Regions from separate parts of the Streptomyces sp. NPDC053076 genome, predicted to be linked through region 3. Evidence: riboswitches for the same ligand, from Rfam matches in the RefSeq annotation. Region 3 holds a riboswitch; each other region holds the start of a gene.
The links. Region 3 has a riboswitch for thiamine pyrophosphate ahead of thiC (phosphomethylpyrimidine synthase ThiC). Riboswitches for the same ligand answer to the same signal wherever they lie in the genome.

Region 1: another riboswitch for thiamine pyrophosphate. It lies ahead of ACIGYR_RS38330 (purine-cytosine permease family protein); the one in region 3 lies ahead of thiC (phosphomethylpyrimidine synthase ThiC).
Region 2: another riboswitch for thiamine pyrophosphate. It lies ahead of ACIGYR_RS17970 (thiamine ABC transporter substrate binding subunit); the one in region 3 lies ahead of thiC (phosphomethylpyrimidine synthase ThiC).
Region 4: another riboswitch for thiamine pyrophosphate. It lies ahead of thiO (glycine oxidase ThiO); the one in region 3 lies ahead of thiC (phosphomethylpyrimidine synthase ThiC).

The regions. Positions count from the first base shown of each region.
Region 1 is NZ_JBITZL010000019.1:1,603-9,080, forward strand. Features, by position in the region: gene ACIGYR_RS38315 (YybH family protein) at 1-282, shown strand, start outside; gene ACIGYR_RS38320 (SDR family oxidoreductase) at 965-1,213, shown strand; gene ACIGYR_RS38325 (hypothetical protein) at 1,280-1,528, opposite strand; gene ACIGYR_RS38330 (purine-cytosine permease family protein) at 1,832-3,232, opposite strand; TPP riboswitch at 3,222-3,317, opposite strand; gene ACIGYR_RS38335 (hypothetical protein) at 5,201-5,992, shown strand; gene ACIGYR_RS38340 (sensor histidine kinase) at 6,022-7,401, opposite strand; gene ACIGYR_RS38345 (response regulator transcription factor) at 7,398-7,478, opposite strand, start outside.
Region 2 is NZ_JBITZL010000004.1:111,788-119,265, forward strand. Features, by position in the region: gene ACIGYR_RS17955 (LAETG motif-containing sortase-dependent surface protein) at 1-531, shown strand, start outside; gene ACIGYR_RS17960 (ABC transporter ATP-binding protein) at 844-1,863, opposite strand; gene ACIGYR_RS17965 (ABC transporter permease) at 1,863-3,464, opposite strand; gene ACIGYR_RS17970 (thiamine ABC transporter substrate binding subunit) at 3,512-4,594, opposite strand; TPP riboswitch at 4,675-4,782, opposite strand; gene rlmN (23S rRNA (adenine(2503)-C(2))-methyltransferase RlmN) at 4,806-5,912, opposite strand; gene ACIGYR_RS17980 (cytochrome P450) at 6,009-7,277, opposite strand.
Region 3 is NZ_JBITZL010000007.1:220,615-228,092, forward strand. Features, by position in the region: gene ACIGYR_RS27325 (metallophosphoesterase) at 1-839, shown strand, start outside; gene ACIGYR_RS27330 (hypothetical protein) at 1,020-1,883, shown strand; gene thiC (phosphomethylpyrimidine synthase ThiC) at 2,086-3,870, opposite strand; TPP riboswitch at 3,863-4,040, opposite strand; gene ACIGYR_RS27340 (YibE/F family protein) at 4,121-5,542, shown strand; gene ACIGYR_RS27345 (SsgA family sporulation/cell division regulator) at 5,634-6,071, opposite strand; gene ACIGYR_RS27350 (IclR family transcriptional regulator) at 6,171-6,923, opposite strand; gene ACIGYR_RS27355 (DUF5326 family protein) at 7,343-7,478, opposite strand, start outside.
Region 4 is NZ_JBITZL010000002.1:1,028,314-1,035,791, reverse strand. Features, by position in the region: gene thiE (thiamine phosphate synthase) at 1-235, opposite strand, end outside; gene ACIGYR_RS11915 (Rv2175c family DNA-binding protein) at 327-692, opposite strand; gene ACIGYR_RS11910 (NAD(P)/FAD-dependent oxidoreductase) at 757-1,989, opposite strand; gene ACIGYR_RS11905 (hypothetical protein) at 2,022-2,372, opposite strand; TPP riboswitch at 2,426-2,537, shown strand; gene thiO (glycine oxidase ThiO) at 2,535-3,704, shown strand; gene thiS (sulfur carrier protein ThiS) at 3,701-3,913, shown strand; gene ACIGYR_RS11890 (thiazole synthase) at 3,917-4,711, shown strand; gene pknB (Stk1 family PASTA domain-containing Ser/Thr kinase) at 5,187-7,121, shown strand; gene ACIGYR_RS11880 (deoxyribonuclease IV) at 7,179-7,478, shown strand, end outside.

The sequences.
Region 1 (7,478 bases), on a different contig from region 3:
GTCGCCGCGCTGTACGAAGAGGACGCAGTGATGGCCTACCCGCCCGGCAAGCTGACGGTGGGGCGGGCGGCGATCCGCGCGCTCTGGGAGAAGGTGCTGGCCAACAATCCCCGCTTCGAGCCGGAACAACCGCTGCCGACGCTGATCAGCGGCGACATAGCCCTCACCTCGACCCCACCGAAGGACGGAACCGGCGCGCGGGCGCAGGTCGTCAGGCGCCAGCCCGACGGAAGTTGGCTGCGCCTGCTCGACCAGCCCGAGTTCGTCCCGCCCACCCGCTGACCCCATCGCCTCCGAAAGTTCGCAAGGACGGAGGGCTGTTGAGTGGGATCTTGAGGGGCCATGGGGTCAGCAATGGCCCCTCAAGTCAAGATAGTCGCGATTCCAGGGGCCGTTCCAGCAGGGCCCTTGCTGGTCAGCCGAGCCGGGATCCGGGCGTCAGGCCGGTACAGGAGGCGGCTTGCGGGGGCTCCCCGCCGTCCTCCGCGCCGCTGTGCTGAGGACGCGGCCTTCCGCGTAGTGCATCCCGACGGAGAACAGCTCCTGGTACGGGACGGCGGCAACGGCTGGATACGGCGGCAGCCGATGCATCCAGCCAATACCTGTCTGATCTGTGTCTTGGGTGCCTTGTGGTGGCTGGATCTCCGCGTGTGAGCGTGGCAGCGCCCGGGAAAATCGGGTGCTGCGTCAAGGACGGCCCCGCCAGGATGAGGATCGTGACCGGTGAGACGCGCGTGGGGAGCTGGCAGGACGTGGGGGAAGCGGGGCGCCCGCTTGCCTTGGTCACGGGGGCGGGACGTTCGGCGGGGATCGCGGCGGCCGTGGTACTGACTCTGGCCCGGGCCGGGTGGGACGTGGCCTTCACGTACTGGACTCCGTACGACGCACGGATGCAGTGGGGCATGGAGCCGGGTGCGCCCGAAGAACTGCAGAAGAAGGTGGCGTCTCTTGGAGCAAGGGAGCGATGGACCGGATCACGCTGGCCGGCGCCCGGGAAGTCGCCCACCTGGGAGTGACCTGCAACGGGATCAATCCCGGACCGACGGACACCGGGTGGATGACTGAGGGGCAGAAGGCGGACATGATCCGCTTCACGCCCCTGGGACGCATCGGAGTGCCGCAGGACTGCGCGAATCTCGTCTCGTTTCTCTGCTCCGCAGAGGGCGGATGGATCAACGCCCAGCTTCTCCAGAGCAACGGCGGCATGGGTTAGCCAAGCGCATGGCGATGACTCAAGGGCGCTTCCGGCTGGCGACGTCGGCTGCGTAGGCGCCTCAGTCTATGTCTCGATGAGTTCGGCCCGCTGAACCTCATGCCTCATCCCGGGCGGTGATGGGCCACGCGCGGAGGGCGGCATAAAAGCCCCGCCCTGGAGCCCCTGCCCGTCGGCGGGCTGTATGTCCCGCAGCGGCCGGCCAAACCAGGTCCTGATCTGCTCCAGGTGCCCGGCGTCCCCACGGATCGTGCCGCCCGCCAGGCCCACCGAGGCCCGCGCGAGGGCGAACCCGGACAGCACGTCGGTCTCCAACCGCTCCAGATCCTTCGCCGACGCGGGCGCCCGGTGCTCACGCAGGTCCCGTACGACTGCCGGCGCCGCTGACCCGAGCGCCCTCGCCTTCGGTCCGACTGCGGATCGCTCGGACGAAGTGAGACGCCTCATGAATTCCGAGGTCAGGTCACAGAGTCGCAGAGCACTCGAAGGAGTAGGAACCCCTGGCCCCTGGCCCCTGACCACGGGGTTGGGGACTCGGCAGGGCTCAGGAGAACTCACGGGATGTCGCACACGTCTGATCCTTGACGGGCCGTACGTCGCCGGTGTGCCGAGGCGCGGTCAGGCATGGCGCCGTACGCGCAACGGTGTGTAGACGAGCAGGGCCGCGAGGAATGCCACGGGGTAGGCGAGGTCGGCGCCGTGCAGGGCATGGGCGACCGGGCCCACGTACAGGCTGGTGCTCATGAACGGCACCGCAACGGCGAAACCGACGAAGAACGCCGTGAGAGCCGGCCACCACGGCTGTGGCTGCGCTTCCTCCGTCGTCAGGACGACCGGGCGGCCGCCGCGCGCCCGCGCGCGGGCCGTCCAGTCGACGATCACGATCGCGACGAACGCGGGGATCCAGTAGCCGACGAACAGCAGCACGTTCTGGAAGCGGGCGGTGGTGTCGGCGGCGTGCATCCACAGCACGAGCGGGAAACCGAGCACCGCGGCGAACGCGGCGGCGACCGGCCGCGGCAGCCGCACGCCGACGGTCTGCAGTGCCAGCGACCCGCTGTAGTCGTTCATGGCGTTGCTGCACAGCGCCGCGAGTGCGACCGCGAGGAGTCCGAACGCGCCGAGCGCGCCGCCGCCGAGCAGCCGGTCCACACCACGGGCGGTCTGGTCGGTGAACTGCGAGGCGCCCCACAGGCCGAGTGCCTGCACCGCGACGAAGGACACGCCGACACCGAGCAGGGTGCACCAGAACATGTGCGGACGGGACGCCGTCCGTGGCAGGTAGCGGCTGAAGTCGCTGGCGTAGGGGGCCCACGAGAGGGCGAGACTCAAAGCGATGGTGCAGGTCAGCACGAACGCGCCCGCCCGGTCGGCGCCCTGCACGGTCGCGGTCGTCGTGGGCTGGGTGCTGTGCACGAGCTTCACCGCCAGCGCGGCGAGCGCGGCGGCGAGTGCGAAGGTCATCACCGTCTGCAGGCGGTGGATCGCCTCGTACCCGATCACACCCAGCGCTCCCTGGGCCGCCAGCATCACCAGGGCACCCAGCCAGAAGGGCCAGTCGAACAGTTGGGCCAGCGCGTCCCCGCCGAACAGGCCGATCAGCGCGTCCCAGGCGATGGACGACAGCCACTGCAGGGCGCCCGGCAGGGCGACGGCCCGTCCGAAGGCCAGCTTTGCCAGCGGCAGTTGGCCCGCCCCGGTCTGGCTGCCCCAGGTCCCCAGGTAGGCCGTGGGCACCGCACCGAGCAGAGTGCCGAGCACCACGGCGAGCAGCGCGGTGGCGAAGTCCAGGCCGAGGACCGCCCCGACGGTGCCGGTGAACACGCCGGTCATCGTCAGGTTGGGGGCGAACCATACGGTGAACAGCCGCCGGGGGCTGCCGTAGCGGGCGTCCTCGGGCACCGGCGTGATGCCGCGCGCTTCCACTCGCAGATCGCCGGGGGCCGTCGGCATCCGGCCGTCGAAGACTCGCCGCGCCTCGGCGTCGGCCGTCTCTTCATGGGCATACGGCAACGACATATGACATCCCTCCGCCAGTCCTAACTGGTTCAGGTTCAACGGGTGTGATCTCAGCCCCCGTGCGGGGGCACCCCGTGTCCAGGTACACCGGCCAGAATAGCCCGGTCCGGTGGCCGGTTCCGGCCAGGGGAAGGTGGTGCGGAACCGGGAGGTGGTGCGGAACCGGGAGGTGGTGCGGAACGGCGAGGTGGTGCGGAACGGCGAGGTCGTGTGGAACGGCGAGGTGGTGCGGAACGGCGAGGTCGTGTGGAACGGGCGAGGTCGTGTGGACGGCGTGATCGCGAACGCGGCACCGCCGTGGCGGCCTGTGCGGGGATCAGCCGGCGGTGGCGCCTGTCCGGGGATCAGCCGGCCGTGGCGGGCCGTCCGAGAGACGGCCCGCCGGACGTAGAGGTGCCACGGCGCTGCGCACGGTTGTCACCGCGAGGCGGTGGCCCGGGCGGCCTGCTCGATCACGTGGGTGACGGCGTCCGGGTGGGAGACGGCCATGGCGTGGGAGGAGCTGACCTCGGTGACGTGTGCCCTCGGTGACGTGTGCCCCGGCCCGCTCGGCCATGTGTCGTTCGGCGGCAGGGGGGATCGTACGGTCGTTGCGTGCGGCGGCGTACCACGAGGGCAGGTTGGAAAGGCCGTCTATACCAGTCCAGTGAGAGCAGGCGGGGCCAGGAAAGTCCAGGTCAGGGCGTAGAGGATGGGTGGCGTCGAACCAGTTCGCGACATATTGGTGAGACGCGAAGGCAAGAGAGACAACGGTCCACGGGGCCGTGTCTCTCGGCTTCTGCCTCTCGTCTCGGCGGTGGATGAGTCATCCGCTGCCTGCCGGGAGTCCGGCGGGGTGGACGCTCACACGTGGGTCCGTAGGGGCTCCAGCCGTGCATGAACGGCTTGAGGTCCTCGGCGCGAGGCTCGGGGATTTCCGGGAGCAACGGTGAACCGTTGAGCGGATTCAGGCGTTGCACGTAGCTCTCGGCCCACGAGATCCATGCCTGGGCTTCCTCCCTGGCCGGCCCGGGCGGCAGACCCTGCATGAAGCCGGAGTGCGCTGACGTACTCGACGAGGTCCGCTGCACGCTGCCACGCCGCGTGCTGTGCTGCGAGGTGGCGCACGTGGTGTGCCTCTGCGTATTCGGTCGTGCCTGACGCTTGGCGGCTTCCCATCGAAGGCGCCTTTGCTGTGCTTCCTCCCGGTCAGCCAGACGCCTGCGTTCGGCTGCCTGTCCGCGGAGACCGACCTCCTGCACGATTTCGGCGAGCTGGTCCTCAAGAGGCGTTCGGCCGTGTCGGCCCACTCGCCGCCCCGGTGTGGCAGCCCGCCACTCAGACGGATCCTCAGGCGGTCAGCGGGTGAGTAGTCGTGGCGAGGGATCCGGACCCTGGAGTGCTTCCGCGTATCTGCGAGTTCCCTCTGCGTGGGGACGTGTCAGACCCGGTCCTGTTCCTGCAGGACGCGAAGGGATAGCTGCCGTGGTCGAGGAAATGCCGGCCGGCGGTCGTGAGTGTCGCGGGCCAATGTCTTTTCCCCTGAAGACCTTGACCAGTCCTCGGCTCTGTAACGCCTGGCAGCTGAGCTTGTGCGCCTCCCCCTGCCGTATACCCACAGGGCAGCCTTGCCCGACCCACCGCAGCACCTGCAGTCGACGCTCGTTCAACTGACGCGGCGCCTGAACCCCCAACTGTGCGAACGCCAGCATTTTCACAGCTGAGCCCTCGCGACGTGGACGGATGAGCGCAGATGTGCACGGAAGTCATGGGGATGGCCAACTGTTGCGGTCCTGCTTTTCAGTCGCCAAGCCGATGCTGGGAGAGCGTTGTTACCACCGGTCGCAAGCTGCTGACCAGTGCATCGGCCACTGTGTTCAGGTCACGTTCAGGTCCGTCTGAGCCTCGGGCAACTCCCGTACCGGAAGCACCAAAACTCTGGCAAAGAGGTCTGGGACAACCGCCGGTCACCGTGCCATGGTGCCTGCCATGTCGACTGTTCACCTCACTCACAACAGGCACGCGGGCCACATGCGTCACGCGGCGAGCAAGGTGCCGGAGGTGACCGTCTACTTCTGGATCATCAAGGTGCTGACGACCGGTATGGGCGAGACGGCCTCGGACTGGTTGGCCCACCTGCTCGGCCCGATCCCCGCGGTCGGCCTCGGCGGCATCGCCCTGGTGGCTGCTGTGGCGGTGCAGTTCGCCGTCCGACGGTATGTGGCCTGGGTCTACTGGACGGCGATCGTCATGGTCAGCGTGTTCGGCACGATGGCCGCCGACGTCCTGCACCTCGGCCTCGGGGTGCCGTACACGCTCTCGACCCCGTTCTTCATGGGCGCGCTCGCCGCCGTCTTCGCTCTTTGGTACCGCGTCGAGCGCACCCTGTCCATCCACAGCATCCATACCCGGCGCCGCGAGACCTTCTACTGGGCCGCCGTGCTGGCCACGTTCGCGCTGGGCACCGCCGCGGGCGACCTCACCGCCACGATCGGCCTCGGCTATCTGGGCTCCGCCGTCCTGTACGCCGCCGCGATCGCCGTTCCGGCCGTCGCTCACCGGTGGGGGACCCTGAACGCGGTGGCCGCGTTCTGGACCGCGTACGTCATCACCCGCCCGCTCGGCGCCTCTGTCGCCGACTGGATGGCGGCCGGCCACGGCAGGGGCGGACTCGGCTTGGGCCTGGGGCCGGTCACGCTGTCCTGGACGGTGGCCATCCTCGGCTTCGTGGGCTTTCTGGCTGTCTCACGCAAGGACGTTCGGCACGACGTCACACCGTGACACGCCGGTAGCGCCGAGCGGCGCCACCATCACCCGGCAGGCAGGCTGACTACGAACCGTGCCCCCGGGGTGTGTCCGGGGTCGTACGTCACCTCGCCGCCGGCGGAGCGGGCCAGGCGTCGCGCCAGCGGCAGTCCCAGGCCCGCTCCGCCGTGTCCGTCGCCGGGGTCCGCGCGCTGACCGGGCTGGAAGAGCTGTCCGGAGAACGGAAGTGGTACGCCGGGCCCGTCGTCGATCACTTCGACGCGTACGCCGTCGGGCGCGCGGTACGCACGGACGGCGACCTTGGTGCGGGCGTAGCGGCAGGCGTTGGTCAGGAGGGGGCTGATGATGCGTTCGAGGAGGGCGGATGGGACTCCGGCCTCCACCTGTGGGCCGTCGGCGGTGACCGTCAAGTGGCCTGGCACCTCCGGCAGTTCGGTGAGTCTTCGGAGGGCGGGCAACACCTCGGCGGTGCCCGGCGCGGTGAGTGTCCCCCCGCGGGCGTCGTCCAGGAGGGTGTCGCAGATGGTGCGCATGGACTGGGCTGCTTCCGCGATGACCTTGTGGGTCGCGTGGGTCTGGCCGGCGGTGCGGGGGCGGGTCTGCCACCAGTCGAGTTCGGCGATGATCCGGCTCAGGGGCGTACGCAGTTCGTGCGAGAGTTCCCCGGTGAGCTGGCGCTCGTGGCGCAGGAGGGTGCGGATGCGGTTCAGTATGGCGTCCAGCGACGTGCCGAGGCGGGCGAGTTCGACGGGGTGCCGCATGCTGCCGAAGCGCTCTTCGGAGGCCACGGCGCTCCACTGGGTGGCCTGGTCGGTCATCGTGCGGACCGGGCGCAGCGCGCGGCCTACCGCCAGCCGCGTCAGGGCATAGGTGCAGGCGAGCATCACGACGTCCAGCGCGAGTGACCCCATGAGCAGGGTGTCGGCCGAACTCCGGTAGGGGGAGAGGTCGAGCGCGGTGACCACCAGAGCCCCGCTCCCGTCAGCGGACACCGGCTGGGAGCACAGCCTGAGGGGGCCGTCGACGTCGGCGGTGACGCACCGCCGCCCGCCGCGCTCGGCGAGGGCGTCGGCGACGCGGGTCAGGGAGCCGGCGTTCGGCGGCTCTTCCAGCAGGCGTCGGCCTGCGTAGATCCAGACGTTGGTGTCGAGGAGGGCGTCGTGGGAGGTCTCCAGGACGCGTACCGTCCTGCGGCTGGTGTCGATGGTCGTCGCAACGGCTGCGGCGCGGGTGCGCAGTTCGTCGTCCGCCTGGTGCTGGAGGCGATGCTGGGCCACGGCGTTGAAGGCGACGGTGAGGACCAGCATCAGCAGCGCGGCCGTGGTGAGAGCCACCAAGGACAGCCGGCCGCGCAAAGTGCGCGGTGCCAGACGGTGAAGGAAGGCGGTCACGGCGGCCCGCAGCCGGCGGCGGATTCCGCTCATGACAGGCGGTGGCCGACCCCGCGGGCCGTGCCGATCGTCCGGTCGCTGCCGGCCTCGCGCAACTTGCGGCGCAACCG
Region 2 (7,478 bases), on a different contig from region 3:
GACCCCTCCGCCGTCGACGCCACCGTCAGCGTCTTCCTCAAGGGCGTCGGCGGCATAGAGACGAAGGTCGGCGAGCAGCCGGTCAAGGGGTCGAAGCAGGGCACCCGGATCACCTTCGCGGAGGACTGGAAGCCGAACGCCACCTACCGGGTCCACGTCAAGGCCGACAAGGCCGTCGACGAGGACATCCAGCCCGACCTGGTGACCCCGTCCACCGCCTGCAAGACCGAGAGCCAGACCCCGACGCCGCCGGCCAGCATGACGCCGTCGCCGTCCCCCTCCAAGTCCGCGTCCGCGTCCGCGCCGCCCGAGTCGGCGACCCCGACCCCGTCGGCCTCCGAGTCCAGCTCCGCCCCGGCGGGCACCTCGAACAACGCGCCGTCCCCGGCGGCCGGTGACTCCAACCTCGCCGAGACCGGTGCGAGCTCCAACACCGGTCTGATCGCCGGTCTCGCGGCGGCGCTGGTCGTCGTCGGCGGTGGCGCGGTCTGGTTCGGCATGCGCCGCCGTGGCGCGAGCCGCAACGGCTGACGCCCGGCGGTGTACCGCGCCCGAACCTGGAGCGCGGTACACCGGCTGACGTCTCACCCGGTACCGCGTCGCGGCCCGTCCCCCTATCCCCAGGGGACGGGCCGCGGTCGCGTCCGGCCCACCCGGGTCAGCCGAAGGTGGCCCGCTCCGGCCAGAACTCCGGCAGCGACCAGTCCGGGCAGGTCGGCACGGTGGCCGAGAGGTCGGCGCACGAGGTCACCACGGCTCTCAACTGTGCGACCTGAAGGAGGATTTCATCGCAGTGACGGTCATGCGCGAGCAAAGGCATGGCCGCACCCCAGAGGCGAGCGTTCAGTCCAGCACGACGATTTCGGCGACGTCGAACTCCACGCCGGCCGAGTCGCCGGGCTCCGGTGCGTCCCGCAGCGCGCAGGCCGCCTCCAGTCGAGGACCGTCCCCCGGCTGGAGGTGGACGGCCACATGGGTGCCCCTGAAGGTCCGCGCGGTCACCGTGCAGGGCAGACCCTGGTCGGCCGGCACGAGCCGGACCCCGGCGGGGCGCACGAGGACCGTGCGGCTGCCCTGCGCCGAGCCGTCCGGCACGGGCAGCTTGCCCCACGGGCTGTCGGCGGCCGTGCCGGCGACGGTCGCCGGGACCACGTTCTCGAAGCCGAGGAAACGGGCCACGAACGCGTCGGCGGGCCGCTGCCACACCTCGACCGGCGTCCCGGACTGCGCGATCCGCCCGTCCCGCATCACCACCACCCGGTCGGCCAGCGCGAACGCCTCGCCCTGGTCGTGGGTCACGGCGAGCACGGTCGTCCCCAACCGGCCGAACAGCTCCCGGAGCTCGACCACCAGCCGTTCGCGCAGCGAGCGGTCGAGCTGGCCGAGCGGCTCGTCCAGCATGAGCAGCCGGGGCCGGGGCGCGAGCGCCCGGGCGAGGGCCACGCGCTGCTGCTCGCCGCCGGACAGGGAGGCCACGGCCCGCCGGGCGGCTCCCGGCAGCCCGACCAGCTCCAGCAACTGACCTACTTCGCCATCCCGTTCGCTCTTGCCGACACCGTGCATGCGCAGCCCGAACGCCACGTTCGCGCCGACATCCCGCTGCGGGAACAGCTGGTGGTCCTGGAACATCAGCCCGACGCCCCGCTTGTGCGCCGGTACGCCCGTCTGGTCCCGGCCGGCGAGCAACACCCGCCCGGAGTCCAGCCGCTGCAGTCCGGCGACCGCCCGCAGCAGCGTCGACTTGCCGCTGCCGCTGGGCCCGAGCACGCACACCACCTCGTGCTCGGCGACCTCGAGGCCGACCGCGTCGAGAACGGCCCGGCCGCCGAAGCGCACGGTCGCGCCGTCCAGACTCAGCAGCATCAGAACTCCCCCGTCCGGTCCGTGCGCAGTCGCTCCAGAATGAGCAGCGCGGCGGCGCACACCACCATCAGAATGGTCGAAAGGGCCATCGCCTGGCCGTAGTTGAGGTCGCCGGGGCGGCTCAGCAACCGGGCCACGGCGACCGGGAGGGTCGGGTTGTCGGGCCGGGCGATGAACACGGTCGCCCCGAACTCGCCGAGCGACACGGCGAACGCGAACCCGGCCGCGACCAGCAGCGCCCGCCGCACCAGCGGCAGATCGACCTCCCGCCACACCCGCCAGGGCGAGGCCCCGAGCACGGCCGCCGCCTCCTTGAGCCGGGCGTCCACCGCCCGCAGCACGGGCAGCATGGTCCGTACGACGAAGGGGGCACCGACCAGCGCCTGGGCGAGCGGCACCAGGATCCAGGACTGGCGCAGGTCCAGCGGCGGCTTGTCGAGTGCGATCAGGAAGCCGAAGCCGACGGTCACGGCGGAGACGCCGAGCGGCAGCATCAGCAGCGCGTCGAAGCCCCGCACCAGCCGTCCCGCATCCCGGCGGGCCAGCGCGGCGGCGGCGAGACCTCCGATCACCACGGCGATGGCGGTGGCGGCGACGGCGTACTCCAGCGAGGTCCACACGGCGTGCACGGGCGCCACCAGGAACGTACCGCCGTCGGAGTCGGTCAGCGCCCGGTAGTAGCCGAAGCCGTCCGCGTCCAGAGAGCGCCGGACGAGGACGCCGAGCGGCAGCACCAGGAGCAGGGTGATGGTGCCGAGGACTCCGGCGAGCAGCGCCCACTGGCGGGCCCCGCGCGGGCGGCGGGCGGTCACCTTCGGGTCGACGAGCCGGAGGGCGGTCTCCCGTCGCCGTACCGTCCAGGCGTGCACGGCGAGGATGGCGCCGACGGCCACGAACTGGACGAGGGTGAGGACGGCGGCCGCGGACAGATCGAAGACATCGGATGTCTGCCGGTAGATCTCCACTTCGAGGGTGGAGAAGGTGGGGCCGCCGAGGATCTGCACGACACCGAAGGAGGTGAAGGTGAACAGGAACACCATCAGCGCGGCGGCGGCCACGGCGGGTGCGAGCGCGGGCAGGGTGACCTTGCGCCAGGCCCGCAGCGGGGAAGCGCCCAGCATCCGCGCGGCCTCCTCCTGCCGGGGATCGAGCTGGGCCCACAACCCGCCGACCGTGCGGACGACCACCGCGTAGTTGAAGAAGACGTGGGCCAGCAGGATGGCCCACACCGTGGTGTCCAGCCGTACGCCCCACAGTTCGTCGAGCAGCCCGCCATGCCCGACAAGGGCGAGGAACGCGCTGCCGGCGACGACGGTCGGCAGCACGAACGGAACCGTGACGACGGCCCTCAGCACCTGCTTGCCGGGGAAGTCGAGCCGGGCGAAGACATGGGCGGCGGGCAGCGCCAGCAGCAGGGTGAGGGCGGTGGAGGCGAGCGCCTGCCAGGTGGTGAACCACAGCACGTGCCGGATGTCCGGCTGCGTGACGACGTCCGCGATCCGCCCGAACCGCCAGGCGCCGTCCACCTTCAGCCCGCGCGCGACGATCGCGGCCACGGGCCAGGCGAAGAACAGCGCGAAGAACGCGACGGGCAGGGCCATCAGCCCGAGCCGTGCCGCGCTCCCGCGCAGGTCCCTCGTGCGGGCGGCTACTTCAGTACGAGCGAGGTCCACGACTTGACCCACTGGTCGCGGTTGGCGGCGATCTCGCCGGGCGCCATGGTCTCGGGATGCTCGGCGGCCGGACCGTACTCGGTGAACTCGGCGGGCACCTTCGCGCCCCGCACCACCGGGTAGACGTACATGTTCAGCGGCATGTCCTCCTGGAATTGCCGGGAGATCAGGAAGTCGACGAACGCCTTGGCGCCCTTGGGGTTCCCGGCGTCGCTGAGCACCCCGGCGAACTCGGTCTGCCGGAAGCAGGTGCCGGTCGCCACCCCCGTCGGGGCGGTGCCGGGCCGCTTCTTGGCGTAGATGACCTCGGCGGGCGGGGAGGAGGCGTACGACACCACGAGCGGCCGGTCGCCGCCCGCCTTCCTGCCCTCGGAGGAGCCGGAGAACTCCTGGTAGTACGCCTGGTCCCAGCCGTCGACGACCTTGACGCCGTTGGCCTTGAGCTTCTTCCAGTAGTCCTGCCAGCCTTCGTCGCCGTAACTGGCGGCGCTGCCGAGCAGGAAACCGAGCCCCGGCGAGGAGGTGGCCGCGTTCTCGGTGACGAGGAGGTTCTTGTACCGGGGCTCGGCGAGGTCGGCGAAGGTCCGCGGCGGGGTCAGCTTGTGCTCGCTGAAGTACGCCTTGTCGTAGTTGACGCAGATGTCGCCGTAGTCGACGGGCGTGACCCGGTGCTTGTCCTTGTCGAGCTGGTAGGCGGCGCCCACCGTGTCGAGGCCCTTGGCCGTGTACGGCTGGAAGAGACCGTTGTCGAGCGCCCGCGACAGCAGGGTGTTGTCGACGCCGAAGAAGACGTCGCCCTGCGGGTTGCCCTTGGTCAGGATCGCCTTGTTGACGGCCTGCCCGGCGTCGCCGTCCTCGAGGACCCTGACGTGGTAGCCGGTCCGCTTCTCGAAGTCCTTGAGCACGTTCTTGGAGACGGCCCACGAGTTGTGGCTGACCAGGGTCACGGTCCTGGGGTCCGAGGAGCCCTTGCCGTCGGACGAGCCGCACCCGGTCAGCGCGGGCACGGCGAGCAGGCCGAGCCCCGCCGCCACGGCCACGAGGGTCTTGTTGTGCACTGGATGTCCTCCTGGGGTGGGCCAGGAAGAGACGCGGCCCTGCCCGGAGTCCCCGAGGGGACCCGGGCAGGGCGCAACAGCTTGAGTGATGACCGAACTTCCTACCCAGAATGACCTGGGCGAGGTTCAGAGGGTCTGCGGCCCGGTTGCCGCACTCTCAGCGCTGTGGCGCTCCCCTGTCGGAATATGAAGATGTGTGGACGTGGCCAGATTACCGCTCGGTGGCCGCGAGCTGGCCACAGGCTCCGTCGATCTCCTGGCCACGGGTGTCGCGGACCGTGACGGGTACCCCGTGCGCGGCGATCGCCTCGACGAACGCCTTCTCGTCCTCCGGCCGCGACGCGGTCCACTTCGACCCCGGCGTGGGGTTCAGCGGGATGAGGTTGACGTGCACGGGCTTGCCCTTGAGCAGCCGGCCGAGCCGGTCGCCGCGCCACGCCTGGTCGTTGATGTCCCGGATCAGCGCGTACTCGATCGACAGCCGGCGGCCCGACTTCTCGGTGTACTCGAACCCGGCGTCCAGCACCTCGCGCACCTTCCACCGTGTGTTCACGGGGACGAGGGTGTCGCGCAGCTCGTCGTCGGGGGCGTGCAGGGAGATCGCGAGCCGGCACTTGAAGCCCTCGTCGGCGAACCGGTGGATGGCCGGCACCAGCCCGACGGTCGAGACGGTGATCCCGCGCTGCGACAGCCCGAGGCCGTCCGGGGCGGGGTCGGTGAGCGCCCGGATGGCGTTGACCACCCGGTTGTAGTTGGCGAGCGGCTCGCCCATCCCCATGAAGACGATGTTGGACAGCCGTGCCGGGCCGCCCGGCACCTCTCCGTCGCGCAGGGCCCGCATCCCGTCCACGATCTGGTGGACGATCTCGGCGGTGGACAGGTTCCGGTCCAGACCCGCCTGCCCGGTGGCACAGAACGGGCAGTTCATCCCGCATCCGGCCTGCGAGCTGATGCACATGGTCACCCGGTCCGGGTACCGCATCAGCACGGACTCGACGAGGGTCCCGTCGAACAGCCGCCACAGCGTCTTCCGGGTGGTCCCCTGGTCGGTGGACAGATGCCGGACGACGGTCATCAACTCCGGGAACAGGGCTTCCTGGAGCTTGGCTCGCGAACCGGCGGGGATGTCGGTCCACTGCTCCGGGTCGTGCGCGTACCGCGCGAAGTAGTGCTGCGCGAGCTGCTTGGCACGGAACGGCTTCTCACCGATCTCGGCCACCGCGTCCTTGCGCTCGGCGGGCGTGAGGTCGGCGAGATGCCGCGGCGGCTTCTTGGCTCCGCGCGGCGCGACGAAAGTGAGTTCTCCGGGCTTAGGCATAGCGTTACCAGTGTCGCAGATCCACTTGGGTGACCTGCGGGGCGAGTACGGGCCTCGTTCGGCGTTCGTCGTCGGTGGCGCGCCCGGGGGCTTTTCTCACCAGGTCACCGGCAGGGTCTTCGGTCCGCGGATCAGGCCCTGGCGCTGGAACTCGACCTCCTCGGGGAGCACGGCCAGCCGGATGCCGGGGAAGCGGGACAGGACGGAGGCGATCATGACCTCGGCCTCCATGCGGGCCATGGCGGCGGCCAGGCAGTGGTGCGGTCCGTGGCCGAAGGCGACGTGCGGGGCGCCCTCGCGGTCGAAGTCCAGGGCGCCGGGGTCGGGGAACGTCCCGGGATCGCGGTTGGCGGCGACATAGGCGTTGTAGACCACGTCACCGGCCCGGATCAGCCGGCCCCGGACCTCGACGTCCTCGGTGGCGACCCGGGGAATGCCGACGCCGTTGCGGTGCGGGACGTAGCGGAACAGCTCCTCCACCGCCCGGGGCAGCAGGTCCGGCTCGCGGCGCAGCCGGTCCAGGTGCTCGGGGTGGGTGAGCAGCGCGTACATCATCGAACCGCTGTTGTTGCGGACCGCGTGACCGCCGCTGACCTGGACGGCGATGGCCAGCGAGATCGCCTCGTCCTCGGTGATCTCGCCCGTGGCGGCGGCCTGCGCCAGCACTCCGGCCAGATCCTCGCGGGGGTCGTCGCGACGGCTCCGGAGCAGCTCGGCGATCCGGGCACGGGTGGCCCCGGCGGCCTCCCGGGCGCGCTCCTTGGACGCGGCGCCCGAGGACAGCAGGGCCTCGCCCGTCGTGGCCCAGTGGTGCCAGTCCTTCTCCGCCACGCCCAGGAAGTCGCGGAGCACCGCGATCGGGAAGGGACCGTGCAGGTGTTCCACAAGGTCGGCGGGGGCGCCGGCGCGTGCCATCCCGGCGAGCAGCTCGGCGGCCCTGCGCTCGGCGAGCGGTCGCAGGCGCCGCATGCTCCCGCCGGTGAACGCGCGGGCGACGACCCGGCGCAGCAAGGTGTGCCGGGGCGGGTCGACGTACTGCACCCCGGCCGTCTGCGAGGCCACCGGCACCGGCCGCATGGTGGTGACCTCGCGGCCGGCGACCTGTGCCCGGGAGAAGCGCGGATCGGAGGTGACGAAGCGGACGTCCTCGTACCGCGTGACCAGCCAGGCCCACCCCTGGCCGTGCGGCAGTGCGATCCGGGTGACGGGCTCGTCGCGCAGCAGCTCGTCCAGGAACGGATCGGGGTCGAGCGCGGGCAGGTCGTCGACGGGCCAGAACCTGACCGGCGGTACGGGCGGACCGACGGCCCTGCCCATCGGGGCCGGGTCGAGCGAGGGGCGGGCGGGTGCGGGGTCGAGGGGCATCGGGCACACTCCGTGCTGCGTCGCCGGGTGGCGGGGGCGGCGGCGGGGGCGGGGGGCGGTCGCAGTGGCGGGGGCGGTCGGGGTCGCGGTGACGGTCGCGGTGACGGGGGCGGTCGCAGTGGCGGGGGCGGTCGCGGTCGCGGGGGCGGTCGCAGTGGCGGGGGCGGTCGCGGTCGCGGTCGCGGTCGGGGTCGGGGTCGG
Region 3 (7,478 bases):
CCCCGCAGTCCACGGCCGGGCCCGGGCCGCTCTACGTCGTCGGTGACGTCCACGGCTATCTGGACGAGCTGGTGGCCGCCCTGCAGGAGCAGGGCCTGGTCGACGCCGCGGGCCGGTGGTGCGCCGGCACCACCCGGCTGTGGTTCCTCGGCGACTTCACCGACCGCGGCCCGGACGGCATCGGCGTCATCGACCTGGTCATGCGGCTGTCCGCCGAGGCCGCGGCGGCGGGCGGCTACTGCAAGGCCCTCATGGGCAACCACGAGCTGCTGCTGCTCGGCGCCAAGCGGTTCGGCGACACGCCCGTCAACTCGGGCGCGGGCACCGCCACCTTCCAGGCGGCCTGGCTGCTCAACGGCGGCCAGAAGACCGACATGGACCGCCTCCAGGACCACCACCTGCAGTGGATGGCCCGCCTCGACGCCGTCGAGATGGTCGACGGCTATCTGCTCATTCACTCCGACACCACCGCCTACCTCGACTACGGCGACTCTATCGAGGCGGTCAACGACACCGTCCGCGAGGCTCTGACCCGCAATGACGCCGACGAGGTCTGGGACCTGTTCCGCAAGTTCACCAAGCGCTTCTCCTTCCGCGACGAGGGCGGCGCCGAGGCCGTGCGTTCCCTCCTCGATACGTACGGCGGCACCCGGGTCGTTCACGGACACAGCCCCATTCCCTACCTCCTCGGCGAGGTCGGCTCCGAGGACGACGAAGAGAGCACCGACCCGGTCGTCGAGGGCCCGCACGTCTACGCCGACGGGCTCGCCATCGCCATGGACGGCGGAGTGACCATGGCCGGAAAGCTGCTGGTCCAACAACTTCCTCTGGATAACTGACGGTTTGCCGGGCAGACGTCTCCCGGGCTGCGTTCACGCAGGCCGGAACGCAATTTCCGGCAATCCCCTGTCACCGCGCGCCGTCACGGCTCTACCATCGGCTTATCCGTAGCAGGCTCCCCTCCGTTTCTGCCCGACGGCTCGCCGACGTGCGAGCCAAGCCCTACGGAGCATCGGGGGATGCACATGAACAGCGTTCCGCAGCATCTGCAGAGCGAGGACCGCCAGGAATTCGAGCGGCTCCTCGATGAGGCGCTGCGCTCCGCACCACAGCGACCGGAACTGGCCGCTGTCGGACAGCGGCTCAACCCCGAACAACTGCGCACCATGGCGCTCAACGCCTCCGCCCTGATCACCGCAGCCGCGGCGACCGAGTACCAGTACTACGTCGAGATCCGTGACGGACTGCGCCACCCGGCGCTCTCCACTTCGGCGACCATCACCAACTCGGAGGTCCCGGAGTCCGGTTCGGCCGACACCGGTCTCGTCACCGCCCTCGGGGAAGCCGCCGAGAGCACCGGCGCGGGCGCCATCGCGGTCATCGCCGTCCTGGCTCCCGTCCTCTCCGGAACCGCGGCGGCGATCTTCCTGCTCGTCGGCTACATCCTGAAGGTGCTGGACCCCGGGCACACCCTCGCCCGGACCCTGCTCACCACCGGCTGGGTGTTCGGCGTCATGACCGCGGCGGCGATCCTCGTCGCCGCCGTCGGACTGCTGCTCACCGCCCTGCGCAACAGCAGCACGGCGGACGCCCGGGCCCGGGAGACGGCGAACGAAGAGCTGTCCAGAGCCAGAGATGCCTGGCGGGACGCTCTGCTGGAGCGCGGCATCCTGCCCTTCCTCCGGGAGGCACTGGCCGAGCCCGGCACAGCCGTCGTGCGCCCTACGGCCCCGCCCGCCCCGACCGGCCGCATACCGCGACTGGGTTACGACCGGCCCGGCTTCAGCAGCCCCGACAACGGGACCGCGTCCGACCGGCCGAGCTTCACCAGCCCCGACTACACGAGCCCGGACTTCGGCGGCCCGGAGCACCGGCCCGAGTGACCCGGCCGCGCGCCGAGCAGCCTGGCCGCGTCACCGGCGCACGAGGTGAGCCGACCGCACAGGACGTACGCGCGTCCTGCGGCCCCCAGCGGCCAACCGGTGTGGTGCCACCACCCCGGCCGGCCGCGAGCCGCGGCCCAGTGCCTCACCAGCCGCCGCCATCGGAGCCGACGGCTGTACGGCGAGTTCACCGCATGCGGGTTCAGTCGGCGATCGGCAGATACACCCGGTTGCCGGCAGCCGCGAACTCCTCCGACTTCTGGGCCATGCCCGCCTCGATCTCGGTCCGGCTGCCACCGTGCTCACGCCGGATGTCCTGCGAGATCTTCATGCTGCAGAACTTCGGGCCGCACATCGAGCAGAAGTGGGCCGTCTTGGCGGGCTCGGCCGGCAGCGTCTCGTCGTGGAACTCCCGTGCCGTGTCCGGGTCCAGGGCGAGGTTGAACTGGTCCTCCCACCGGAACTCGAAGCGGGCGTCGGACAATGCGTCGTCCCACTCCTGCGCACCGGGGTGCCCCTTGGCGAGGTCCGCCGCATGCGCGGCGATCTTGTAGGTGATGACGCCCGTCTTGACGTCGTCCCGGTTGGGCAGGCCCAGGTGCTCCTTGGGCGTGACGTAGCAGAGCATCGCCGTGCCCCACCAGGCGATCATCGCGGCACCGATGCCGGAGGTGATGTGGTCGTACGCCGGCGCGATGTCCGTGGTCAGCGGGCCGAGCGTATAGAACGGAGCTTCATCACAGATCTCCTGCTGAAGGTCGATGTTCTCCTTGATCTTGTGCATCGGGACGTGACCGGGGCCCTCGATCATCGTCTGTACGTGGAAACGCTTGGCGATCTGGTTGAGTTCCCCGAGCGTGCGCAGTTCCGCGAACTGCGCCTCGTCGTTGGCGTCCGCGATCGATCCCGGCCGCAGGCCGTCGCCCAGCGAGTACGTGACGTCGTAGGCGGCGAGGATCTCGCACAGTTCTTCGAAGTTCTCGTACAGGAACGATTCCTTGTGGTGCGCCAGGCACCACGCGGCCATGATCGAGCCGCCGCGCGAGACGATGCCCGTCTTGCGGTTGGCGGTGAGCGGGACGTACGGCAGCCGGACGCCCGCGTGGACGGTCATGTAGTCCACGCCCTGCTCGGCCTGTTCGATGACGGTGTCCTTGTAGATCTCCCAGGTCAGTTCCTCGGCCTTGCCGTCGACCTTCTCCAGGGCCTGGTAGAGCGGCACCGTGCCGATCGGGACGGGGGAGTTGCGCAGCACCCACTCACGGGTGGTGTGGATGTTGCGGCCGGTGGACAGGTCCATGACCGTGTCGGCGCCCCAGCGGGTCGCCCAGGTCATCTTCTCGACCTCCTCCTCGATGGAGGACGTCACCGCGGAGTTGCCGATGTTGGCGTTGACCTTCACCAGGAACCGCTTGCCGATGATCATCGGCTCGATCTCCGGGTGGTTGACGTTGGCCGGCAGCACGGCCCGTCCCGCCGCGATCTCCTCGCGGACCACCTCGGGCGAAACGTTCTCCCGGAGGGCCACGAACTCCATCTCCGGGGTGATCTCGCCCCTGCGGGCGTACGCGAGCTGCGTCACCGCCTGGCCGCTGCGTCCCCGGCGCGGCTGGCGCGGGCGACCGGGGAAGACCGCGTCCAGGTTCCGCAGCCCGCCGCGCGGTGAGGTGTGCTTGATCCCGTCGTCCTCGGGACGGACCGGACGGCCCGCGTACTCCTCGGTGTCGCCACGGGCAATGATCCAGTTCTCCCGCAGCGGCGACAGGCCCCTGCGGACGTCCGTGTCGACGGATGGATCGGTGTACGGGCCTGACGTGTCGTACAGCGTGACCGACTGCCCGTTGGTGAGGTGCACCTGACGGACCGGCACCCGCAGGTCGGAGCGTGAGCCCCCGACGTATGCCTTGTGCCAGCCGATGGACTTCCCGGCCTCCTGGGGCTTCCCGTCCTGAGCGGAGGCAGGCGTGCGTGCGTCCTTGTTGGTCATGAGACCTACTCCCTACGCCGGCATTACCCGGTAACAGGTTCGGCGGTCGACGCAGCGGTTTCCGTATGTCGACGTTTCCTGTGGAACAGCGCTCGTTCCACGTGAAACATCGCGTCTACGGAGGTCAGCGCCCTCTCAGCCCGGTGCTCCGAGCTCCCGCGTGTGCAAAGGTGCCTCCACGCTAGCGTCATGTGTGGCGCGCTGAACAGTGGGCCCCCACCGTTCTTGGGATGATCGGGCGGTGACCAGGATGGAGCAGCACCCACACCAGCCGCCCGAGGCGCCCCGCCGAGACGGCTCGGAACAGGGCATCGGGCACGGCCACCGTGCCCAGCGGGGCGGCGACAACGGCGGTCCCGGGCACAACCACAGCCACAGCCACAGCCACAGCCACGGTCCCGCCGCTCCCGTCTCCCGGCACCTGCGCAAGGTCATCGCCGCGATCCTGGTCCCTTTCACCGCGGCGGCCCTGGTCGGCCTCGTGGTGCTCTGGCCCGGACAAGCCCCCTCGCACAAGCGCACCGGCGTCGGCTTCGACCGGCAGACCCAGCAGGCCACGGTCAGCCAGGTCGTCGAGGTCAGCTGCAAGTCGGTGAACGCCTCCGGCGTACCCCCGACCGGCGACACCTCCACCGCCGAGGGCACCTCGGCGCAGCAGCAGGCCGACGGCACCTGCAAGAAGGCGACCGTCCGCGTCGACACCGGCAAGGACAAGGGCCGTACGTTCACCGAGATCGTGCAACCGGACCAGACGCGGCAACTGCACGAGGGCGAGAAGGTCGTGGTCGCCTATGAGCCCTCGGCGCCGAAGGAACTGCAGTACTCGGTGACCGACGTGAACCGGAAGTTCCCGATGGCACTGCTCGCGGGGATCTTCGCGGTGGCCGTCGTCGTGGTGGGCCGGCTGCGCGGCGTCATGGCCCTGGTCGCCCTGGCCGTGAGCTTCCTGGTGCTGACGTTCTTCATCCTGCCGGCGATCCTGGAGGGGGCCAATCCGCTGCTGGTGGCGGTGGTCGGGTCCAGCGCCATCATGCTGATCGCCCTGTACATGTGCCACGGTCTGTCGGCCCGTACGTCGGTGGCGGTGCTCGGCACGCTGATCTCCCTCTCGCTGATCGGTGTGCTCGGCTCTCTGTTCATCGGCTGGGCCGCGCTGACCGGAAACACGGACGACAACACCGGCCTCATCCACGGCCTGTATCCGTCGATCGACATGAGCGGTGTGCTGCTGGCCGGGGTCATCATCGGTTCGCTCGGCGTCCTGGACGACGTGACGGTGACCCAGACGTCGGCCGTCTGGGAGCTGCACGAGGCCAACCCGTCGATGGGCTGGCGCGGGCTGTACCGGGCGGGCATCCGTATCGGCCGCGACCACATCGCGTCCGTGGTCAACACCCTGGTGCTCGCCTATGCGGGTGCGGCACTGCCGTTGCTGCTGCTCTTCTCGATCGCGCAGAGCAGCGTCGGGACCGTGGCCAACAGTGAGTTGGTGGCCGAGGAGATCGTGCGCACGCTGGTGGGCTCGATCGGCCTGGTCGCCTCGGTCCCGGTCACCACGGCGCTGGCCGCGCTGGTCGTCTCGGCCGACCGTGCCGGCCCGGATGCCACGGCACCCGCCGGGGCCCAGCCCGCGCCGGCGCGCGGCGGCCGGGGCCGGCGCCGGAAGCGGTGAGTACGGCGGCGGTGGACGGCGCTCCCTGAAGAAGCGTTCCTGCACAGTTCCCGGATGCATGGTGGAGCGCCTGCAGCCCTGCTGTAACGCCTCAGCCGGCGCTCTGTTCCTCGGCCAGGATGCGGTCCAGAGCCTCGTCGAGATCAGCGTCGAAGTCGGCCAGCGCACCCTCCTGACCGAGCGGCACGAGCTTGTCCGTGCGGTCGAGGAACGCCACGAGTGGCGGCGCCGACGAACGGAACAGGGCCTTCTCACCGCCCACCTGAAGCCTGATCAGTACCTCGCCCAGCACCTCGGAATCGGCGGGGGCGATGCGCACATCCCCCTCCCCGCACGGACGGCCGACCCCGTCGATCAGCAGTTCCCGCCCGAAGGCCCAGGTCACCGGGGCGTCGCCGGGGAGATGAAAGGTGAGCCGCACGGCATACGGATCGCGGGTCTCATAGCGCAACTCCACCGGGATGCGGAAGGAGAGCTCCTCCGACACGAGAAAGCTCATCATGACTTCTGCCTGTACGGACTCGCGCATCGCCTACCCCGTCATATGACGTCGACTGGCCGGGATTGATCCCTCTGACCGTGGTCAAATCTTGCTGAACGTGCACAGCAGATCACAAGGAGTAAGTTTTCAGATACTGATAGAGAAGGTGAGCGACCCCAGATGCCGCCCGATCTCCCCCTGCAGCCGACGGGCCGCGGGCAGCAGCCGTTCGGCCTGGTGGGCGGGGAGCGAGATGGCCACGGTGGCCGCGGTGGTGCCGACCGTGATCGGGACCGCCGCGCAGACCGTCCCGACCGCGTACTCCTGACGCTCCACCACCGGCTCCATCCGCCGCGTCCGGGCCAGCCGGCGCAGCAGTGCGTCGTTGTCCCGCACCGTGTACGGCGTGACGGGCCGCACGGGGTACCGGGCGAGATGGTCGCGTCGCGCGTCCTCGTCCAGCTGGGAGAGCAGACACTGGCCGATCGCGTGCGCGTGGCCGGTCTCGCGGAAGTCCGCCCACTCCTGGACCGCGGGTGCCTGAAGGGAGTCGGAGACGCACATGACCTCGATCTCACCGTCCTGGTACATCGCGTAATACACCGGCACACCGATGCAATCGCGCCAGTGTGCGAGCGTGTCCGCCACCGTGCTGCGACGTTTCTGCCGCGCTCCACTGCTTCCCAGCCGTTCCGCCGCTTCACCGAGGAAGAACAGCCCCTTCTCCCGGCGCAGATAGCCCTCGTGCACCAGGGTGCGCAACAGGTGGTACGTCGTGGGCAGGGCGAGGCCGGTCTCGCGGGCGAGTTGTTTTGCGGGGGCGCCGTAGACGTGCGTGGAGACGGTCTCCAGCAGGCGCATGGCGCGCTGGACGGATCCGATGAGCGTCGCGGTGGGCATGGCGGTGGAGTTCGACGCATCGGCGGCCTGTGGTTCCGGCCGGGTGACGGAGGGCCGTGACCCGGGGAGGTCCGCGGCTTGCGGGGGTTTGCCGTCCGCCGCGTGGGCCTGCGGCTGGCCGGGGACGGCCAGGGGAGCCGGTCGCGGGACGGGGGGAGCACATGAGCGTGGTGCGGCGGGTGCTTGGGGGTCTGCCGGTGCGGTGTCAACCGTGGCCAAGGGTAGGTCACTCCCGAAGGGCGAGGGGGAGCCCGTGCGGGGGAAGAGCACGGAGGGGGCTGCGCCACCCACGGTGCCGGAAACCCGCGGGGAGTTCCGGACTCTAACCGCCCGCCACCACGCGCAGACGGCTCCCGGTGAAACTTCCCTCCCCCGAGGGAACCGATCCTCCCGTCATCGAGCACCGGTTCCCACATTCCTCACCAGTCGCTGCGTGACGAGGAGTTCCCCATGAACTTGCGCACGACGTAGATCAGTCCGCCGACCAGGGCAATGAAGATCAGCGCCTTGAACAGCAGGCCGATCACGAAGCCGACCACGCTCGCTATCAGGCCG
Region 4 (7,478 bases), on a different contig from region 3:
CGGCCCGGTCGTTGACCGCGAGCAGCTTGCCGTGCCGGGCACAGGCGTCGGCGAACACCCGCAGGTGCTCCAGTTCCTCGGCCGCCTCCATGCCCTTGTCCCGCAGCTGCACGATGTCGACCCCGCCGGCCAGGACCGCGTCCAGGAACGCGGGCAGGTCGCCCTGGCGCTTGCGGGCGTCCGTGCAGAGGTACAGGCGGGCGTCGGCCAGCGCGGCGCGGGCGGTGTCGGACATGCGTGGGTCCCCCCGTGGTCGGTGTGCCTGGTGGTTCGGCGGGTGGCGTACGGGCTCGGGGCCCGTACGCCACCCCCTGATGCGGTCGGCCTCAGACGGCGAGCGCCTGGGCGCGGCGCTTCACCTCCGTGCCGCGATTCTCGCTCAGGGCCTGCGCGGGGGTGCCGGGCAGGGTCGGGTCGGGGGTGAAGAGCCACTCGATCATCTCTTCGTCCGTGAAGCCGTCGTCCCGCAGGAGCGTCAGGGTCCCGGACAGGCCCTTGACGACCTTGTCCCCGTCGATGAAGTCGGCGGGGACGTGCAGCGCCTTGTTCTCACCTCGGCGTACGGCGATGAGCTGGCCCTCCTTGACCAGCTGCCGGACGCGCGTCACCTCGACGCCGAGCTGTTCGGCGATGTCGGGGAGGGTGAGCCAGGCGGGGACGAGAGCATCGATTTTTGCGTCAATCTCGGTCACGGGGACAAGCCTGCCATCCCCCACCGACAGTCGGAAGTCAGGCGGGTCCACCTGGGAGGACGCGCTAGTCGGCCGTCGCGTCCTTCAGGGGGCGGGCGGGGTCGGACAGAGCCTCGGAGTCCATGTGCCGGCCCGCCTCGATCAGGCGGCGGCCCTGGGCCAGATCACGCGGCCGGCCGACGGCCAGCAGGGCCACCAGGCGACCCTCGCGCAGCCAGCACACCGTCCAGGCGGGGCCCGCCGGATCACCGCGCCACACCATGCGGTCGGCCGCGGCATGGTGGCCGGCGTGCTGCACGAACCGGCCGAACTGCTCGGACCAGAAGTACGGCACCGGGTCGTAGACCGCCGGGGTCTCGCCGAGGATGTTCGCGGCGACCGTGCGCGGGCCCTGCAGGGCGTTGTCCCAGTGGTGGACGAGCAGCCGTTCGCCGTAGCGGGCCGAGGGGAAGGACGCGCAGTCGCCGACGGCGTACACGTCCGCGAGGGAGGTGCGCAGCCGGGCGTCGGTGAGGATCTCGCCGTGCGCGCCCAGGGCGATGCCGGAGCCCGCCAGCCAGCCGGTGGCGGGGCGGGCCCCGATGCCGACGACGACGGCGCCCGCGGGCAGCCGGGTGCCGTCGGCGAGCACCACCGCGCCCGGCTCGACGCGCTCCACGCGCGCGTGGGTGCGCAGCTCCGTGCCTCTGTCGGCGTACCAGGCGGTCATGGGCGCGGCGACCTCGGCGGGCAGGGCGCCGGCCAGCGGGTGGTCGGCGGCCTCCACCACGGTCACCGCGCAGCCGGCCTCGCGGGCGGCGGTGGCGAACTCGGCGCCGATCCAGCCGGCGCCCACCACCACGATGTCGTGCTGCCGCGCGAGCACGGGCCGCAGCCGTTCGGCGTCGTCCAGGGTGCGCAGCAGATGCACCCCGGGTACGCCCTCGGTGCCGGGCAGCGTGATCGGTTCGGCTCCGGTGGCGAGGACCAGGACGTCGTACGGCACCGGACCCGTCTCGGTGTCCAGCTCGTACGCGGCGGGCCTGAGGCCCTGCACCTCGCAGCCGAGCCGCAGCTCGACGCCGAGGGCCTCGAAGTCCACGTCGAACGCGGAGCCCTCGGCCTTGCCGAGCAGCACGGCCTTCGACAGCGGCGGCCGGTCGTACGGCTGGTGCGGTTCGGCGCCGATGACGGTCACCCGGCCCCGGAAGCCCTGTTCCCGCAGGGCGACCGCGGTCTGCACCCCGGCCATGCCCGCGCCGACGACGACCGCGCGCCGCCCCTGTGACGTGCTCTCTTCCGCTGTCTGCTCGCTCACCCGATCACCTTAGACACATGACGAACCGTCAGTCAGGGGGCTTGCTCGGTGACCTGCTCCACAACGCTCGTGCCGGAGCCCGGCCGGGACTCCCACTCCCAGGTCTCCTCCAGCCGCACCCGTCCGTCCGGCAGCTCCACGACCGTGGACACGCAGTGCCCCGAGGCGGTCGTCCCATCGGTCCTGAGCTGCACGTACCGGAAGTCCAGCCGGTCTCCCTGCCGGGTGCCGACGAGGTGGCCGCGTACGACGTCACCGCCCGCGTACTCGGCCCAGATCTCGCCGTCCCTCTCGTGGTAGGCGAACCGGGTGCGGGTACCCACCTGACCTGGGGCCTGGTCGGACACAGGGGCGAAGGTCAGTGCGTCGAGCGACCGGGCCATGAAGCGGGGCTCCCTTACGAGTGACGAGGACCGCGGGCTAGGGTGGCCACCGTACAAGCACTCGCGGGAGCCCGGACGCACCGGGCTGAGAGGGAGGCTGGCGGCCTCCGACCGTACGAACCTGATCCGGGTCATGCCGGCGAAGGGAGGGGCTGGACGCCCATGTCGTCACGTACGTCCGACGTCCTCGTCATCGGGGGCGGAATCATCGGTCTGGTCACGGCCTGGCGGGCGGCGCAGCGCGGGCTCGCCACGGCCGTGGTGGACCCCGGTCCGGGGGGCGGGGCCGCACAGGTGGCGGCCGGGATGCTGGCCGCGGTCACCGAGCTGCACTACGGCGAGGAGACCCTGCTCGCCCTGAACCTGGAGTCGGCCCGCCGCTACCCGGCGTTCGCGGCCGAGCTGACCGAACTGACCGGCCACGACCTCGGCTATCGCCGCTGTGGCACCCTCGCCGTCGCGCTGGACGCCGACGACCGCGCCCACCTGCGCGAACTGCACGCGCTCCAGCAGCGCTCGGGCCTGGAGTCGGAGTGGCTGTCGGGGCGGGAGTGCCGGCGGCTGGAGCCGATGCTCGCGCCGGGGGTGCGCGGCGGGCTGCGGGTCGACGGCGACCACCAGATCGACCCGCGCCGGCTGGCGGCGGCCCTGGTGGCCGCGTGCGAGCGGGCCGGGGTGGTCTTCCACCGCGTCCTGGCGGAGCGGCTGGACGTGGCACGGGACCGGGCTGTCGGGATCACCACGGAGGACGGCACCGCACTGCGCGCGCAGCAGGTGGTGCTCGCCGCCGGGAGCCTGAGCGGGCGCCTCGCGGGCGTGCCGGAGGAGCTGCTGCCGCCGGTGCGGCCGGTCAAGGGGCAGGTGCTGCGGCTGACCGTGCCGCGCCGGTACGCGCCGTTCCTGAGCCGGACCGTGCGGGCCGTGGTGCGCGGCGGCCATGTCTATCTGGTGCCCCGGGAGAACGGCGAACTCGTCGTCGGCGCCACCAGCGAGGAGCTGGGCTGGGACACGACGGTCACGGCCGGGGGCGTGTACGAGCTGCTGCGGGACGCCCACGAGCTGGTGCCCGGCATCACCGAGCTGCCGCTCACCGAGACCCGGGCCGGGCTGCGCCCCGGCTCCCCCGACAACGCGCCGCTGCTCGGTCCGTCGGGCCTGGCCGGGCTGCTGCTGGCCACCGGGCACTACCGCAACGGCGTGCTGCTCACCCCGGTCACCGGGGACGTGCTGGCGCATGCCCTGGTGACCGGTGGACTGCCCGAGGAGGCGCGCGCCTTCACCCCGCGGCGGTTCGGCGCCGCGGCCATGGAACAACTGGAGCAGCCCGTATGAACCTCTCCGTCACCATCTCCGTCAACGGCGAGCCCCGTCAGGTCGCCGCCGGCACGGTGCTGGACGCCCTGGTCCAGAACCTCACCGCGGCGCCGCGCGGGGTGGCCGCCGCCGTCAACGAGACCGTCGTCCCACGCGCGCAGTGGGCGACGACCGCCCTCGCCGAGGGCGACCGCGTCGAAGTCCTCACCGCTGTGCAGGGAGGCTGAGCCATGGCTGACGATCCCCTGGTCCTCGGTGGGCTGACCTTCTCGTCCCGGCTGATCATGGGTACGGGCGGGGCGCCCAGCCTGGAGGTGCTGGAGCGGGCGCTGGTCGCCTCCGGTACGGAACTGACGACGGTGGCCATGCGCCGGGTGGACCCCTCCGTGCACGGCTCGGTGCTGTCGGTGCTGGAGAAGCTCGGCATCCGGGTGCTGCCGAACACGGCGGGCTGTTTCACCGCGGGCGAGGCCGTGCTGACCGCCCGGCTGGCCCGGGAGGCGCTGGGTACGGACCTGGTCAAGCTGGAGGTCATCGCCGACGAGCGGACGCTGCTGCCGGACCCGGTGGAGACGCTGGAGGCGGCGGAGACGCTGGTCGACGACGGGTTCACGGTGCTGCCCTACACCAACGACGATCCCGTCCTCGCGCGCAAGCTGGAGGACGTCGGATGTGCGGCGGTCATGCCGCTCGGGTCGCCGATCGGCTCCGGGCTCGGCATCCGCAATCCGCACAACTTCCAGCTGATCGTGGAGCACGCGCGCGTGCCGGTGATCCTGGACGCGGGGGCGGGTACGGCGTCCGACGTGGCGCTGGCCATGGAGCTGGGGTGCGCGGGGGTGATGCTGGCGTCGGCGGTGACGCGGGCGCAGGAGCCGGAGCGGATGGCCGCGGCGATGAGGCATGCGGTGGAGGGGGGCCGGTTGGCTCGGCTGGCCGGGCGGATTCCGCGGCGGTATCTCGCGCAGGCGTCGTCTCCTGCGGAGGGCCTGGCCGTGCTGGATCCGGAGCGGCCCGCGTTCTGACCGCAGTGGTGGTCCCGTCCGGGCTCTCCCACCCGCGCACCGCCCGTCACCGCCGACCGGAAGGCCGGCCTTCCGGTGCGGCGCCTCCACCGTCGGCGGCCGCGGATCGCGGGTGCGTCGCAGGCCGGCGCCTCCGCCACCAGGTGGCTGTGAGACGCGGACCGCGGATGCGTCACAGCCTCGGCGCCTCCGGGGCGGCACGAGTCGGCTGCTCCGCGTCGGGCCGGCTGAGGGCCTGGGTGCGCGGACCGCTGGGGCGTCACAGGTCGGTGGGTCCGCGTCCGGTGGCTGGGAGGCGGGGTGCGGCGTAGGTCACGTGTTCGTCGGTGGTGGCCGCGGGGCGTGGGGCGTCGCAGGTCGGGGGCTCGGCGTCGCCGCGGGCATGCGTGGGAAGCGTCACAGGTCGGCTTCAGTCCCGCTCCGATGCCGGTGGGCGGGGCGGCCGTGTCGGTCGTGGCTCGTAGACTCGCCTCTCGTGGATACGACCCTTCAGGACCCCCTCGTCGGGCAGCTGCTCGACGGCCGGTATCGCGTGGACGCGCGGATCGCGGCCGGTGGGATGGCCACGGTCTACCGGGCCCTGGACACCCGCCTGGACCGCGTTCTCGCGCTGAAGGTGATGCACCCGACGCTCGCGTCCGACGGAGCCTTCGTCGAACGGTTCATCCGGGAGGCGAAGTCCGTCGCCCGGCTCGACCACCCCAACGTGGTGCAGGTCTTCGACCAGGGCACCGACGGGTCGTACGTCTACCTGGCCATGGAGTACATCGCCGGCTGCACCCTGCGGGACGTGCTGCGCGAGCGCGGTGCCGTGCAGCCGCGGGCCGCGCTGGACATCCTGGAGCCGGTGCTCGCCGCGCTCGGTGCCGCGCACCGGGCCGGGTTCGTGCACCGCGACATGAAGCCCGAGAACGTGCTCATAGGCGACGACGGCCGGGTCAAGGTCGCCGACTTCGGGCTGGTGCGCTCCGTGGACACGGTGACCAGCACGACCGGTGCCGTGCTCGGGACCGTCTCCTACCTCGCGCCCGAACAGATCGAGCAGGGCACCACGGACCCGCGGGTCGACGTGTACGCGTGCGGTGTGGTCCTGTACGAGATGCTGACGGGCGCGAAGCCGCACTCCGGGGACTCCGCGGCCCAGGTGCTCTACAAGCACATCCACGAGGACGTACCGCCGCCCTCGGCGCTCGTGCCCGAGCTGCCGTACGAGCTGGACGCGCTGGTCGCGTCGGCCACCGCGCGCACCCCGGACGGCCGGCCGCACGACGCCGTGGCGCTGCTCGCCCAGGTGCGCGAGGCCCGCCGGACGCTGACCGAGGAACAGCTGGACGTGGTGCCGCCGCAGGCGCTGTCCGCCGGGCACGACAACGCCGATGACCGGACGAGCGTGATCCCGCGCGCCCTGACCGTGCCCCGGCCGCTGTCCGTGAACGAGGACGCGCCCCAGGCACCCGGGGACGGCATCGACCGCACCGCCCGCTTCCAGAGCCCGCCCGTGCCGCCCCGCCGGCGCCCGGCGCGGCCCCCGCGCGCGGTCATGGCCCTGATCGCGGCCGTACTGGTGGTGTTCGGCGTGGGCGCCGGTGTCTGGTACATCAACTCCGGCCAGTTCACCAAGGTGCCGCCGCTGCTGGCGAAGACGGAGACGCAGGCGAGGGAACGGCTGAGGACGGCCGGGCTCGACGTCGGCCAGGTCAAGCGGGCCTACAGCGACACCGTCGAGCGGGGCACGGTGATCGGCAGCGATCCGGCGCCGGGCGCGCGCATCCGGGACCACGACTCGGTGACGCTGACCGTGTCGCTGGGACCGGAGACGGTGAACGTGCCGAACGTGGAGGGGCAGCCTCTCACGAAGGCGCGGGCACGGCTGAAGGCGGACGGCCTGGAGCCGGGCATGGTCACCCGCGAGTTCAGCGACGACGTCGCCAAGGGCTCGGTGGTCCGGACGACGCCGGACGCGGGCACCAACCGGCACGCGGGCTCGGCGATCGCGCTGGTCGTCAGCAAGGGCAGCCCGATCGACGTGCCGGACGTCACCGGTGACGACCTGGACAGCGCGAAGGAAGAGCTGACGGACGCCGGGCTGAAGGTCCGGATCGCCGCCGGGCGGGTCAACTCCGAGTACGACAAGGGCAAGGTCGCCGCGCAGAGCCCGGACGACGGACGCCAGGCCGCCGAGGGCGACACGGTGACGCTGACGCTGTCCAAGGGCCCGGAGATGATCGAGGTCCCGGACGTGGTCGGGGACAGCGTGGACGACGCACACGAGGCCCTGGAAGGCGCGGGCTTCGATGTGGACGAGGACCGCGGGCTGCTCGGGCTGTTCGGCGACACCGTGAAGAAGCAGTCGGTGGAGGGCGGCGACAGGGCGCCCAAGGGGTCGACGATCACGATCACCATCCGGTGACCGGATTCACCGGGGACCGTGGTCCGGGCGTGGGGGCGGACATGACACCCTGAACGGGTGAGTCCCGTTCAGTCTCCTCTCCCCCGCAATCCCGTCGGCGGCCATGTGCCCGTGGCCGGTGGCCTGCACTCCGTCGGGCTGTCCTACGCCCGCGACCTGAAGGCGGAGACCGTGCAGGTCTTCGTCGCCAACCCGCGCGGCTGGGCCACGCCCGCCGGGAACCCGCGGCAGGACGAGGCGTTCCGCGCGGCGTGCGCCGAGGAGTCGATCCCGGCGTATGTGCACGCCCCCTACCTGATCAACTTCGGCTCGCACACCGAGGCGACCGTGGAGCGGTCGGTGGAGTCGCTCAGGCAC